DNA from 2 places in the Nonomuraea sp. NPDC004702 genome. Region 1 is predicted to be linked to the other one. Evidence: riboswitches for the same ligand, from Rfam matches in the RefSeq annotation. Region 1 holds a riboswitch; the other holds the start of a gene.
What was found. Region 1 has a riboswitch for cobalamin ahead of ACWEJ6_RS39390 (ribonucleoside-diphosphate reductase subunit alpha). Riboswitches for the same ligand answer to the same signal wherever they lie in the genome.

Region 1 (7,007 bases):
TGTCCGCGGTCGACATGCCCGGCACGCCCTGCCCGAGCAGGTCCTCGGCGAACTGCGCCTCGCAGTCGACCGCCTCGGCCAGCATCTCCCTGACCTGGCTCGCCATCTCCGCGTCGAAGAGGCCCGGCTCCTCCTGCCGGACGACGTCCACCACGTCGAAGGCGAAGGCCATGTGCATGGACTCGTCGCGGAAGACCCAGTTCGTGCCCGAGGCCAGCCCGTTCAGCAGGCCGCGCGAGCGCAGGAAGTAGACGTAGGCGAACGCGCCGTAGAAGAACAGGCCCTCGATGCAGGCGGCGAAGCAGATCAGGTTGAGCAGGAACGCCCGCCGGTCCTCGCGGGTCTCCAGCCGCTGGAGGCTGCCGATGGAGTCGATCCAGCGGAAGCAGAACTCGGCCTTGCGCCGGATGGAGGGGATGTTCTCCACCGCCGCGAACGCCGCGAACCGCTCCTCCTCGTCCGGCACGTAGGTGTCCAGCAGGTTCAGGTAGAACTGGACGTGCACCGCCTCCTCGAACAGCTGCCTGCTCAGGTACAGGCGCGCCTCGGGGGCGTTGACGTGCTGGTAGAGGTTGAGCACCAGGTTGTTGGCCACGATCGTGTCGCCGGTGGCGAAGAAGGCGACCAGGCGGCTGACCAGGTGGCGCTCGGCCGCCGACAACTTGGGCAGGTCGCTCAGGTCGGAGTGCAGGTCCACCTCCTCGACCGTCCAGGTGTTCTTGATCGCGTCGCGGTAGCGGTCGAAGAACAGGGGGTAGCGCATGGGCCGCAGGGTCAGGCTCATGCCCGGGTCGAGCAACATCGGATTCTCCTCGGGGGTCACTGGCAGGCCTCGCACGACTCGGGGTTCTCCAGGGAGCACACCAGGGCCTCCTCGGACTTGTTCGCGAGGGGCGCGGGGGGCGCGAGGGGCACGGTGGCCTGCTGGATGCGGGTGGCCGGGCGCGAGCGCAGGTAGTAGGTGGTCTTCAGGCCGGACTTCCAGGCGTACAGGTACATCGACGAGAGCTTGTCGATCGTCGGCGCGCTCATGAACAGGTTGAGCGACTGGCTCTGGTCGATGAACGGCGAGCGCGCGGCGGCCATGTCGATCAGCGCCCGCTGCGGCAGCTCCCAGGCGGTGCGGAACAGCCGGCGCATGTCCTCCGGCAGCTCGGCGATGCCCTGCACCGAGCCCTCGGCCTGCTTGATGGCCGCCCGGACGCGGTCGTTCCACAGGCCGCGCGACTTCAGCTCGGCCACCAGCGCGTTGTTGATCTGCAGGAACTCCCCGCTCAGCGTCTCGCGCTTGAACAGGTTGGACACCTGCGGCTCGATGCACTCGTAGCAGCCGACGATCGAGGCGATGGTGGCGGTCGGCGCGATCGCGATCAGCAGCGAGTTGCGCAGGCCGTGGGCGGCGATGCGCTCGCGCACCGCATCCCAGCGCCCGGCCTGGGTGCCGCTCTCCCCCCACAGGTCGTGCTGGAGCCGGCCGCGGGCCGCCCACGTCTGGTCGTAGGCGGGGTGGGCGCCGAAGCGCTCGGCCAGGCCGGCGGAGGTCTCCAGCGCCGACAGGTAGATCTCCTCGGCGATCCGGGTGGACAGCTCCTTGGCCTCGGCCGAGTCGAACGGCAGGCGCAGGGCGAAGAAGACGTCCTGCAGGCCCATCACGCCGAGGCCGACCGGGCGCCAGCGCGGGTTGCTGGCCGCGGCCTGCTCGCTCGGGTAGTAGTTGATGTCGATCACCCGGTCGAGGAAGGTGACCGCGGTGCGGACGGTGGCGCGCAGCCGCTCCCAGTCGATGCCGCCGCCGATGCCGCCGTCGATGTCGCCGCCGGGGCCCGTGCCCGTCAGGTGGGCGGCGATGTTGACCGAGCCCAGGTTGCAGACCGCGGTCTCGGCGTCGCTGGACACCTCGACGATCTCGGTGCACAGGTTGGACAGGTGCACGACGTTGCCGGGCTCGGCCGCCTGGTTGCACAGGCGGTTGGCGGCGTCCTTGAAGGTCATCCAGCCGTTGCCGGTCTGGGCCAGGGTGCGCATCATCTTGGCGTACAGGTCGCGGGCCTTGACCTGCCGGACGTACCGGCCGTCGCGCTCGGCGGCGCGGTAGGCCTCCTCGAACGCCTCGCCCCACAGGTCGGGCAGCTCGGGGACCTCGTCGGGGTCGAACAGCGACCAGATGCCGTCGGCCTCGACCCGGCGCATGAACTCGTCGGGGATCCAGTTGGCCAGGTTGAGGTTGTGGGTGCGGCGGGCGTCCTCGCCGGTGTTGTCGCGCAGTTCCAGGAACTCCTCGACGTCCGGGTGCCAGGGCTCCAGGTAGACGCAGGCCGCGCCCTTGCGCCGGCCGCCCTGGTTGACGGCGGCCACGGACGCGTCGAGCGTGCGCAGCCACGGGACGATGCCGTTGGAGTGCCCGTTCGTGCCGCGGATCAGCGCGCCCCGGGAGCGCACCCGCGACCAGGAGATGCCGATCCCGCCGGCGAACTTCGACAACTGCGCCACCTGGGCGTAACGGTCGTAGATGGAGCCGATCTCGTCACGGGGCGAGTCGACCAGGTAGCAGGAGGACATCTGGGTGTGCCGGGTGCCGGAGTTGAACAGCGTCGGCGAGCTGGGCAGATAGGCCAGCGACGACATGAGCCGGTAGAAGCCGACCGCCTCGGCGGGCGTCTCGGCCAGCCCGCAGGCCACGCGCAGCAGCCAGTACTGCGGCGTCTCCACCACCAGCCGGGTGGACGGGTGGCGCAGCAGGTAACGGTCATAGACCGTGCGCAGCCCGAAGTACTCGAACCGCAGGTCGGCGGTGACGTCGATGGCGTCGTCGAGCTTGCGGGCGTTGGCGTTGACGAACTCGGCGGTCTCGTCGCCGATGAGCCCCTCGGCGTGGCCCAGCCGGATCGCCTGGCTGAAGGAGGCCACGCCCTGCCCGCGGACCTCCTTGTCGATGTAGCCCGACAGCAGCCGCGCGGCCAGGCGCGAGTACTGCGGCTCCTCGCCGATCATCTCGGCGGCCGTCTGGATGGACAGCCGGTCGAGCTCGGCGGTGGTGGCCCCGTCGTAGAGGCCGCTGATCGTCTTGGTGGCCACCCGCATCGGGTCGATGTCCGTCAGATCGGTCGCCCAGTGCTCCACCGCACGTACGATCTTGTTGACGTCGACCGGCTCCGCGGTGCCGTTGCGCTTGCGCACCTGCATCTGGACGCGCCGCGGCGCGGACCTGTCGGCGTCCGCCCGCGCCGTCCCGGCCAGGTCCGTCATCGGGTCCCCTGTGACCGTCACTGCGCTCTCCCCTCGTGAACTCGGTCAGTGGCCGAGAACGCGCGCAGGAGGCGGACGGCGAGGCGCCACAGCCCTCTCGCCGGTGCCGTCCACCGTCCCGCGCGGCCTCGGACCAGCCGCGCGCGCATGATCGCGCGCGGCGCGCCGGCAGGTCTTCGGACTCATGGGCATGCTGTCGCTGCCTACTGGCCGTCGCTTCCCGGGCCTTCGGCCCAGTGCGTCTGACGGCGGTCGTTCCCATTCACCGCTGCGGGGCAGTCCCGGATTCCCACCGGGTTCCCTCTTGCCTCGGCCGCCCTGGCGGGGCGACCGAACCGGCTGCGGGAGACACCATATATAGGGCGGATCAAAAAGTCACACCCAACATCTCGTGTTGCGAAGAACGCCCGCTCCGATCCGGCCACCTGCCGCGGGGCCGCTCTCCGCGCGCCTCACGGGCGGAACGAGATGTGATCGAGGTCATAGACCGGCCATGCCCGGTTTTCGCTACCTTAGGTATCGATACTTCAAGTAGCGAAAACCTGAGGAGACCACCATGAGCGAGACCTCCACCGGCCGCCGTCCGGTCACGCCGGACTGGGACACCATCACCCCCGCCGAACTCGCCGCCTACGTCGAGGCGGAGAACCGGCTGCGCGCCTCCGTCGAGGCACAGGCGATCACCGGCCGGCCGGATCCCGGCGCCGCCATCGACTGGCGGACGGTGGCGCTGCCCGGCCGCGACATCCGCGTCCGGGTCCACCGGCCCCGAGCGGGCGAGCCGGGGGACGTCCTGCCGCTCGTGCTGCACGTGCACGGAGGCGGCTTCGTCGGCACGGCGCCGCAGAGCGACTGGGTCAACAGCCACCTCGCCGCCCACCTGCCCGCCGTCGTCGTCTCGGTGGACCACCGCCTGCTCGACTGGCACACGCCGCTGGCCGCCGCCGCCGACGACGGCTGGGACGTGCTCCGGCACGTGCTGGAGCACGCCGCGCAGTGGGGCGTCGACCCGGCGCGGGCCGTCCTGTTCGGCGAGAGCTGCGGCGGGCTGATCTGCGCCCTGGCGGCGATCAGGGCCCGCGACGCCGGTCTCCCCCTGAAGGCCCAGGTGCTGGTCAACCCCGCCGTGGAGGTGGCCGGGACGATGTTCGACCACCCGTCGATGACCCAGTACGCCGACACCCCGACGCTCAGCGTGCCGGTGCTGCGGCTGTTCCACCGGCTCGCCGTGCCCGAGGGGACGGACGCCCGCGCGCTCTCCCCGCTGCACGCCGGCGACCTGGGCGGGCTGGCCCCGGCGCTCGTGGCGGTGCCGACCCACGACCCGATCGCCGACCACGGCCGCCGCTACGCCGAGGCGCTGCAGGCCGCCGGCACCCCCGCCCGCCTGGCCGAGTACCCCGAGGCCGGGCACGCCTTCCTCAGCATGCCGGTGCTGGCCCCCCAGGCCGAGGACGCGCGGGCGGACATCCTGGGCTTCCTCCGCGACGCCCTCACCGCGTAACCCGCGACCGGAGCGGGCAGGCGAGGACGGGCCGGCCCCTCGCGCGGCGCCGGGTTCTGCTTCATGATCCGACCGGGTGCCGGCGCAGGCGCGGTCAGCGCCCGGCGTCCCGGGCGACGATGCCGTGCGCCAGGCGGGCCAGGGCGGCGGTGATCTGCTCGGGGGTGAGCCCGCGCCTGCGCTGCTCGGCGTAGACGTCGGGGCCCAGCGGGGCGAGGAGGATGTCGGCCAGCGCCTCGGTCTCCGGGACGCCCGCCTCGGCCAGCAGCACCCGCACGTGCGCCCGCCAGAACCCGTAGGCGCCGGTGGCGTAGCGCAGCGCGCCCTGCTCGGCGCCCAGGACGAGCGAGATGTGCTCGTCCAGCAGGCCGACCATCGCGGCGTAGAAGGCGGCGAGCCGGTCGGCGGGGGGCGCGCCGGGGCCGAGCGGCGGGTCGCCGCGCAGCAGGCGTTCCTGCAGCTCGCGCTCGTGCTCGTCGAGCAGGGCCTGCGCGATCGAGACGGTGTCGGGATAGCGGCGGTAGAGCGTGCCCCGCCCGACGCCGGCGGCCTTGGCGATGTCGTCCATGGTCACGCCGCGCGGGTCGCGGGTGGCGAACAGCTCGGCCGCGGCGGCGAGCACCTTGGCGCGGTTGCGGGCGGCGTCGGCGCGCTCGCGCGGGCGGCCCGCCTCCGCCACGGGACGCCCGGTCAGCAACTCGGTACGGGACTCCATGGCGGCGACTCTAACCCACCCCGGCATAAGTGGACAACGTGCCCGCTTAGTTGCTACGGTCACCTCGACCGCAAAACGGACGTCATGTCCACTTATTTCGAGGAGCCCCTCCCATGGCCGTTCTGCTGCACCTGGACGCCAGCGCCCGACGCCGTTCGATCAGCCGCGAGCTCGGCGACGCCTTCGCCGAGGCGTGGCGGTCCGCCCACCCCGAGGGCACCTACGTCCACCGCGACCTGGCCGCCGAGCCGGTGCCGCACATCGGGGAGGCGTGGACCGAGCTGTGCGACTACGTCATGGCCAACCAGATCACCGACATCTCCCGCTACCACGAGGCCGCCCGCACCCCGGAGCAGGCGGCCGCGTGGGCGATCGTCGAGCCGCTGCTGTCGCAGCTGGTGGCCGCGGACGTGGTGCTGATCGCCACCCCGATGTACAACTACTCGATCCCGTCGGCGCTCAAGGCCTGGCTCGACCAGGTGACCTTCCCCAAGATGTCCCTGGCCGGGCGGCGTTTCGTGGTCACCACCGCGCGCGGCGGGGCCTACTCGCCCGGCGCCCCCAAGGCCAGGTTCGACTACCAGGAGCGCTACCTGCGTGACTTCTTCGCCGGCCACTTCGCCGTCGAGGACACCACCGTCGTCGCCGCCGAGCTGGCCAACTCCCGCATCGACCCCGGCCTGTTCCACCTGCGCGCCCAGCACGACGAGCTGTACGCCGCCGCGCTGCGCGGCGCCCGCGACCTGGGGAAGGAGTTCTGACGATGAACTGGCTCATCCTCGGGCTGGCCGGGCTGGTCGAGATCGCCTGGGCGCAGAGCATCAAGCCCACCCAGGGCTTCACCAGGCCGCTGCCCACGCTGATCTGCTTCGTCCTCATGGTGGCCGCGGTCTGGCTGCTGTCGTACTCGATGAAGACCCTCCCGGTCGGCACCGCGTACGCGGTCTTCACCGGCATCGGGGCGGTCGGCGCGATCGCCCTGGGCGTCGTCGTGCACAAGGACCCGATGTCGATCGGCCGGATGGCGGCGCTGGCGCTGATCGTCGGCGGCATCGTGCTGGCCCGCCTCACCAGCCCGGAGTGACCCCTCCCCGTCCGGCCGGACGGCCGGGCTCAGCTCGGGCCGAACCAGCGGGCGAGGGCGGCCCTGAGGCCGTCGGGGCCCGCGCCCGCCCAGGCGACGTAGCCGTCGGGCCGGACGAGCAGCGCCGGGGCGGGGGCGTCGGCGGCGGTGGCGGCCACGTGGCGCACCCGGCCGAGCCAGGGCGCGGCGGCGGCGGCCAGGGCGTCGCCGCCGGTCAGGTCCAGGAGCAGGGGGCGGGCGTCGCGCATCAGCTCGGCCAGGCGCCGCGGCCGCCCGTCGCCGGTGGTCAGCGCCAGGGACGGCGCGAACCAGCCGGTGGGCCCGGCGGGCCGCTCCTCCCCCATGTCGTGGCGGACGTCGCCGCCCGCCATCAGCTCGGCGATCATGCGCAGGTTCTCCGTACGGCCCAGGAGCTCGGCGAACAGCCGTCGTAGTGCGGTGACCTCGGCGCCGGGCGC
Region 2 (7,007 bases), on a different contig from region 1:
AGACGGCCGTGCTCAGCCTGCTCCTCGACGCCTACCAGCGGCGGGACAAGATAGGACTGATCACTTTCCGGGGCGCCGTCGCGGAGGTGGCGCTGCCGCCCACCTCGTCGGTGGAGGCGGGCGCGGCCCGGCTGCGCTCCCTGCCCACCGGAGGGCGCACGCCGCTGGCGGCGGGGCTGGTGCGCGCGGCGGAGGTGCTGCGCGTGGAACGGCTGCGCGACCCCGCCAGGCGTCCGCTGCTGGTGCTGGTCACCGACGGACGGGCCACGGCCGGCGGCGACGTGGACCGGGCCGCCGCGCTGCTGGCCGGCACCGCGTCGGTGGTCGTGGACTGCGAGAGCGGGCCGGTCAGGCTCGGCCTGGCCGTCCGGCTGGCCTCGCGGCTGCGCGCGCGGCTCGTGCCTCTCGACTCTCTGGCCGATCTCGGTTCGGTCGTCCGTGACCACAGGAAGGCGGTCTGAACATGCCTCAGGGAAAACCGGCTGTCGTGCCCGACGACGGCCTGACCACGCGCCAGCGGCGGACCCGTCCGCTGCTGATGGTGCACACCGGACCGGGCAAGGGCAAGTCCACGGCCGCCTTCGGGATGGCGTTGCGGGCCTGGAACCAGGGCTGGCCGGTCGGGGTGTTCCAGTTCGTGAAGTCGGCCAAATGGCGCATCGGCGAGGAACGGGCGCTCAAGGTGCTCGGCGAGACGGGCGAGGGCGGCCCGGTGACCTGGCACAAGATGGGCGAGGGCTGGTCGTGGATCCAGCGGCCCGGCAGCGAGGAGGACCACGCGGCCGACGCCCGTGAGGGCTGGGAGCAGATCAAGCGCGACCTGGCGGCGCAGACGTACCGGTTCTACGTGCTCGACGAGTTCACCTACCCGCTGAAGTGGGGCTGGCTGGACCTGGACGACGTGCTGAAGGCGCTGACGGACCGGCCGGGCAGCCAGCACGTCGTGATCACCGGCAGGGACGCGCCCGGACGGCTGATCGAGGTCGCCGACCTGGTGACGGAGATGGGCAAGGTACGCCACCCCATGGACGCCGGGCAGAAGGGGCAGAAGGGCATCGAGTGGTAGTCCCCCGGCTGGTGATCGCCGCGCCGTCGTCGGGCAGCGGCAAGACGACGGTGGCCACGGGGCTCATGGCGGCGTTGCGGGAGCGCGGGCTGCGGGTCTCGCCGCACAAGGTGGGGCCCGACTACATCGACCCGGGCTATCACGCGCTGGCCGCCGGCCGTCCCGGCCGCAATCTGGATCCGTGGCTCGTCGGGGAGGAGCTCGTCGCCCCGCTGTTCCTGCACGGCGCCGCCGGGTGCGACGTGGCGGTGGTCGAGGGCGTGATGGGCCTGTTCGACGGCAGGGGGGACACCGGCTTCGCCTCGACCGCGCACGTCGCGACGCTGCTGGACGCGCCGGTGGTGCTGGTCGTGGACGCGGCCCGGCAGAGCAGGTCGGTGGCGGCGGTGGTGCACGGGTTCGCCACCTTCGACCCGGACGTGCGGGTGGGCGGGGTGGTGCTCAACCGGGTGGGCTCCGACCGGCACGAGGAGCTGTGCCGGTCGGCGCTGGCGGCGGCGGGCGTGCCGGTGCTGGGGGCGATCCGCCGCGACGACGCCGTGGCCACGCCCTCCCGGCACCTGGGGCTGGTGCCGGCCGCCGAGCGCCGGACCGAGGCGGTCGCCGCCGTGGACCGGCTGGCCGCCCTGGTGGCGCGTTCGTGCGACCTGGACGCGTTGCTGCGGCTGGCGCGCTCCGCTCCCCCGCTGGGCGGCCCCTCCTGGACGCCGCCGACGCCCGCCGCGACGGGCGGCCGGCCAGAGGAGGCGGTGGCGGGTGCCGCGCGCGGCCGGCCGGTGGTGGCCGTGGCCGGTGGGGCGGCGTTCACGTTCGGCTACGCCGAGCAGGTCGAGCTGCTGCGGGCGGCGGGGGCCGAGGTGGCCGTCTTCGACCCGCTGCGCGACACGCGGCTGCCGGACGGGACCGGCGCGATCGTGATCGGCGGCGGCTTCCCGGAGGTGTACGCCGCCGAGCTGGCCGCCAACGAGCCCCTGCGGCAGCAGGTGGCCGCCTTCCCCGGCCCGATCGCCGCGGAGTGCGCGGGGCTGCTGTACCTGTGCGACGAGCTGGACGGCCAGCGCATGTGCGGGCGCGTCCCGGGGCGGGCGCGGATGACGTCCCGGCTGACGCTCGGCTACCGGGACGCCGTCGCGCTGCGGCGCTCGCCGCTCACCAGGACGGGCGAGCGGCTGCGCGGGCACGAGTTCCACCGGACGGCCGTCACGTACGCGGGCGAGCCGCTGTTCCGCTGGGACGGCGGCCACGACGGGTACGGCGACCCCGGCGTGACCGCGTCCTACCTGCATCTGCACTGGGCGGGCGCGCCGCGCCTGGCTCAGCGGCTGGTGTCGTCCTCCAGGTCGCCCTCGGTCTTGAGGTAGACCTCCTGCAGGCCGCGCAGGACCTCCGGGTCCGGGTGCTGCCACATGCCGCGCTCGGCGGCCTCCAGGAGGCGTTCGGCGATGCCGTGCAGCGCCCAGGGGTTCGAGCGGGCCATGAACGCCTGGTTCTCGGGGTCGAGCACGTACGTCTCCGTGAGCTTGTCGTACATCCAGTCGGCCATCACGCCGGTGGTGGCGTCGTAGCCGAACAGGTAGTCGACGGTGGCGGCCAGCTCGAAGGCGCCCTTGTAGCCGTGCCGGCGCATGGCGGCCAGCCAGCGCGGGTTGACCACCCTGGCGCGGAAGATCCGTGAGGTCTCCTCCGACAGGGTGCGGGTGCGCACGGCGTCGGGGCGGGTGCTGTCGCCGACGTAGGCGGCCGGGGCCCTGCCGGTGAGCGCGCGCACGGTGGCGATCATGCCGCCGTGGTACTGGAAGTAGTCGTCGGAGTCGGCGATGTCGTGCTCGCGGGTGTCGACGTTCTTGGCGGCGACGGCGATGCGGCGGTAGGCGTCCTCCATCTGGGGGCGGGCGGCGACGCCGTCGAGGTCGCGGCCGTAGGCGTAGCCGCCCCACACGGCGTACACCTCGGCCAGGTCGGCGTCGTCGCGCCAGTTGCGGCTGTCGATGAGCGGCAGCAGCCCGGCCCCGTACGCGCCGGGCGCGGAGCCGAAGACGCGCATCGTGGCCAGCCGCTCGTCGCCGCCCGTCGCGGCCACGTGGGCGCGGACGTAGTTGTCCGCGGCCGGCTCCGCCAGCGACGCGACCAGCCGTACGGCGTCGTCGAGCATGCCGACCACGTGCGGGAAGGCGTCGCGGAAGAAGCCGCTGATGCGGACGGTCACGTCGATGCGCGGGCGGCCCAGCTCGGCGAGCGGGATCGGCTCCAGGCGGATGACGCGACGCGACGCCTCGTCCCATTCGGGGCGGACGCCGAGCAGGGCCAGCACCTCGGCGACGTCGTCGCCCGCCGTGCGCATGGCGCTGGTCCCCCACACCGACAGCCCGACCGAGCGCGGCCACTCGCCGGTGTCGGCGCGGTAGCGCTCCAGCAGCGACTCCGCCATCGCCTGGCCGGTCTCCCAGGCCAGGCGGCTGGGCACCGCCCGTGGGTCCACGGAGTAGAAGTTGCGGCCCGTCGGCAGCACGTTGACCAGGCCGCGCAGCGGGGAGCCGCTGGGGCCGGCGGGCACGTAGCCGCCGTCCAGGGCGTGCAGGACGTGGTCGAGCTCGTCGGTGGTGCGGGCCAGGCGCGGCACCATCTCGGTGGCGGCGAACGCCAGCACCCGCGCCACCAGCTCCTCCCGCCCCTCAGCCACGCCTTCCTCGGCCACGCCACCCAATACCGCGCGAGTGACGGCGGGGGCTGCGCTCGGGGCCCAGGCGTGCTGCTCCATGGCCTCGACCAGGGCGCGGGCGGTCGTCTCCGCGCGGTCCACGTCGCCGAGCGCCGCCGTGCCGTCCTCGGCCAGGCCGAGCGCCTCGCGCAGGCCGGGCAGCGTCTCCCTGCCGGCCCACATCTGCCGGGCGCGCAACATGGCCAGCACCAGGTCCACCCGCACCTGGCCGGTGGGCGCCTGGCCGAGGACGTGCAGCCCGTCGCGGATCTGCGCGTCCTTCACCTCGCACAGCCAGCCGTCCACGTGCAGGATGAGGTCGTCGAACTCGCTGTCGTGCGGCCGGTCGGCCAGCCCGAGGTCGTGGTCGAGCCGGGCGGCCTGGATCAGCGTCCAGATCTGCGCCCGGATCGCGGGCAGCTTGGCGGGGTCCATGGCGGCGATCGTGGCGTGCTCGTCCAGGAGCTGCTCCAGCCGGGCGATGTCGCCGTAGGTGTCGGCGCGGGCCATCGGCGGCACGAGGTGGTCCACCAGCACGGCGTGCGCGCGCCGCTTGGCCTGCGTGCCCTCCCCCGGGTCGTTGACGAGGAAGGGGTAGACCAGCGGCAGGTCGCCGATGGCGGCGTCGGTGCCGCACGCGGCCGACATCCCCGCCGACTTGCCGGGCAGCCACTCCAGGTTGCCGTGCTTGCCGACGTGCACCATCGCGTGCGCGCCGAACTCGGCCGACAGCCAGCGGTAGGCGGCCAGGTAGTGGTGGCTGGGCGGCAGGTCGGGGTCGTGGTAGATGGCGATCGGGTTCTCCCCGAAGCCGCGCGGCGGCTGCACCATCACCACCAGGTTCCCGGCCCGCAGCGCGGCCAGCACGATGTCGGTCCCGCTGTCGCCCTCGTGCACGAACAGCTCTCCGGGCGGCGGCCCCCAGTGGCGCTCGATTCCCTCGCGCAGGGCCGCGGGCAGCGTCCGGTACCACTGCTCGTAGGAGGCGGCGGAGATCCGCACCGGGTTGCCCGCCAGGTGCTCCTCGGTCAGCCAGTCCTGGTCCTGGCCGCCGGCGGCGATCAGCGCGTGCACCAGCGCGTCGCCGTCCTGGTCGGCCACGCCGGGGAAGCCGTCGCCCAGGTCGTAACCCGCCTCGGCGAGACGGGCCAGCAGCCGGACGGTGCTCGCGGGGGTGTCCAGCCCGACCGCGTTGCCGACGCGGGAGTGCTTGGTCGGGTACGCCGACAACATCACCACCAGCCGCCGCTCTGCGGGAGGGGTGTGCCGCAGCAGGCCGTGGCGCACCGCGATGCCCGCCACCCGGGCGGCCCGCTCGGGGTCGGCGACGTAGACGGTCAGCCCGTCGTGGTCGATCTCCTTGAACGAGAACGGCACCGTGATGATCCGGCCGTCGAACTCCGGGATCGCGACCTGGGAGGCGGCGTCCAGCGGCGACAGCCCGTCGTCGTTCTCCTCCCATGCCTGCCGGGTGGTGGTCAGGCAGAGTCCTTGCAGGATCGGCACGTCCAGCCCGGCCAGCGCGCCGACGTCCCAGGCCTCGTCGTCGCCGCCCGCCCCCGCGGTGGCCGGACGGGAGCCGCCCGCCGCCAGCACCGTGACGACCAGGGCGTCCGCCGCGCGCAGCGTGTCCAGCAGCTCCGGCTCGGCCGCGCGCAGGGACGAGCAGAAAACCGGCAGCGCCTGCCCGCCCGCCTCCTCGACGGCGTCGCACAACGCCTCGACGAACGCGGTGTTGCCGGCCATGTGGTGGGCCCGGTAGTAGAGCACGCCCACCACGGGACCGCCGGTGGTCCTGGCAGGGCGGTCCAGCCGTCCCCAGGTGGGGGCGGGGACGGGCGGCTCGAACCCGTGCCCGGTCAGCAGGACGGTGTCGGACAGGAACGCGTGCAGCTCGGCCAGGTTGGCCGGGCCGCCATGGGCCAGGTAGGCGTGCGCCTCGGCGCACACCCCGCCGCTGACCGTGGACAGCTCCATCAGCTCGGCGTCGGGAGCCTGCTCCCCGCCCAGCACCACCACCGGGCGCGGCCCGGCCAGCAGCGCGTCGAGCCCGTCCGGCCAGGCCCGCCGCCCGCCCAGCAGGCGCACCACGACGAGGTCGGTCCCCTCCGTCAGGCCGGGGACGTCCTCGGCGGTCAGCCGGGCGGGATTGCCCAGGCGGTAGCCCGCCCCGCAGGCGCGAGCGCTCAGCAGGTCGGTGTCGGAGGTGGAGAGCAGCAGAACGGTACGGCTGTCGCCAGGCACGGCGCATTCCTCCCTCGGGGTCCTCGCCCCGGTCGCGGGTGACACGACGGCAGGAGTCTCCTGGCTCCCGGATCGACGCTCACCCCGGCCTTCCCGCCCGTCGCCGGACAGTGGCCTCGTGGTGGGGTTCGCTCCCCGGTCACAGTGGCGGGACCGCGCCGGATTCACACCGGCTTCCTCCCATTGCCATCGTCTACGCCGAAGCTTACGACAGGAGCGACCCGTCCCAGAAGTGGCGTTACGATCCCTTCGTGCCCGTAGGTGAATCTTCCGGACGTACGCGTCCCGATGCCTGTCCGGGGGCGCTCCAGGTGCACGAGGCCGCCGACGGCCCGCTCGCCCGCGTGCGCCTGCCCGGCGGCGCGGTGTCGGCCGCGCAGCTCCGCGTGCTCGCCGGGTGCGCGGCCGAGCTGGGAACGGGCGTGATCGAGCTGACGTCGCGGGCGAACGTCCAGGTGCGGGGGCTGCGCTCGCCCGAGGTCTTCGCCGGGCGGATCGCGGCGGCCGGGCTGCTGCCGTCGCCCGCGCACGAGCGGGTGCGCAACATCCTGGCCTCGCCGCTGGGCGGGCGCGGTCCCGACGGGCTGCTGGATGTGCTGGCGATGGCCGACGCCCTGGACCGGGCGCTGTGCGCGCGGCCCCGGCTGGCCGCGCTGCCTGGACGGTTCCTGTTCGCCCTGGACGACGGCACGCGGGACGTCGCCGGGCTCGGCGCGGACGTCACCTACGTGGCGACCGGACGGCTGCTGCTCGCCGGCGCCGACACGGGGCTGACCGTCACCCCGGACGCGGCCGTCCCGCTCATGATCGACGCCGCCGAGGCGTTCCTGGACGAGCTGTCCCCCGACGGCCCGCGCGCCTGGCGCATCCGCGACCTCCCGGACGGCCCCGCCAGAATCGCCACCCGCCTGCGCGCCGGCGAACCAAGCCTGATCGACGACCCGCACGCCACGAACGCCCCAGAGGCCCCGGACGCCACGGACGCCCCGGACGCCTCGG

Region 2: it holds a riboswitch for cobalamin, as region 1 does, so the genes downstream of both, cobN (cobaltochelatase subunit CobN) here and ACWEJ6_RS39390 (ribonucleoside-diphosphate reductase subunit alpha) in region 1, are expected to answer to the same signal.

What each region holds. Positions count from the first base shown of each region.
Region 1 covers NZ_JBSGCE010000047.1:19,392-26,398, forward strand. The annotation lists gene ACWEJ6_RS39385 (ribonucleotide-diphosphate reductase subunit beta) at 1-802, opposite strand, end outside; gene ACWEJ6_RS39390 (ribonucleoside-diphosphate reductase subunit alpha) at 820-3,267, opposite strand; cobalamin riboswitch at 3,397-3,601, opposite strand; gene ACWEJ6_RS39395 (alpha/beta hydrolase) at 3,803-4,750, shown strand; gene ACWEJ6_RS39400 (TetR/AcrR family transcriptional regulator) at 4,845-5,465, opposite strand; gene ACWEJ6_RS39405 (FMN-dependent NADH-azoreductase) at 5,579-6,226, shown strand; gene ACWEJ6_RS39410 (DMT family transporter) at 6,229-6,549, shown strand; gene ACWEJ6_RS39415 (FAD-dependent monooxygenase) at 6,579-7,007, opposite strand, start outside.
Region 2 covers NZ_JBSGCE010000025.1:38,757-45,763, forward strand. The annotation lists gene ACWEJ6_RS28200 (VWA domain-containing protein) at 1-461, shown strand, start outside; gene cobO (cob(I)yrinic acid a,c-diamide adenosyltransferase) at 464-1,066, shown strand; gene ACWEJ6_RS28210 (cobyrinate a,c-diamide synthase) at 1,075-2,427, shown strand; gene cobN (cobaltochelatase subunit CobN) at 2,382-6,008, opposite strand; cobalamin riboswitch at 6,047-6,228, opposite strand; gene cobG (precorrin-3B synthase) at 6,260-7,007, shown strand, end outside.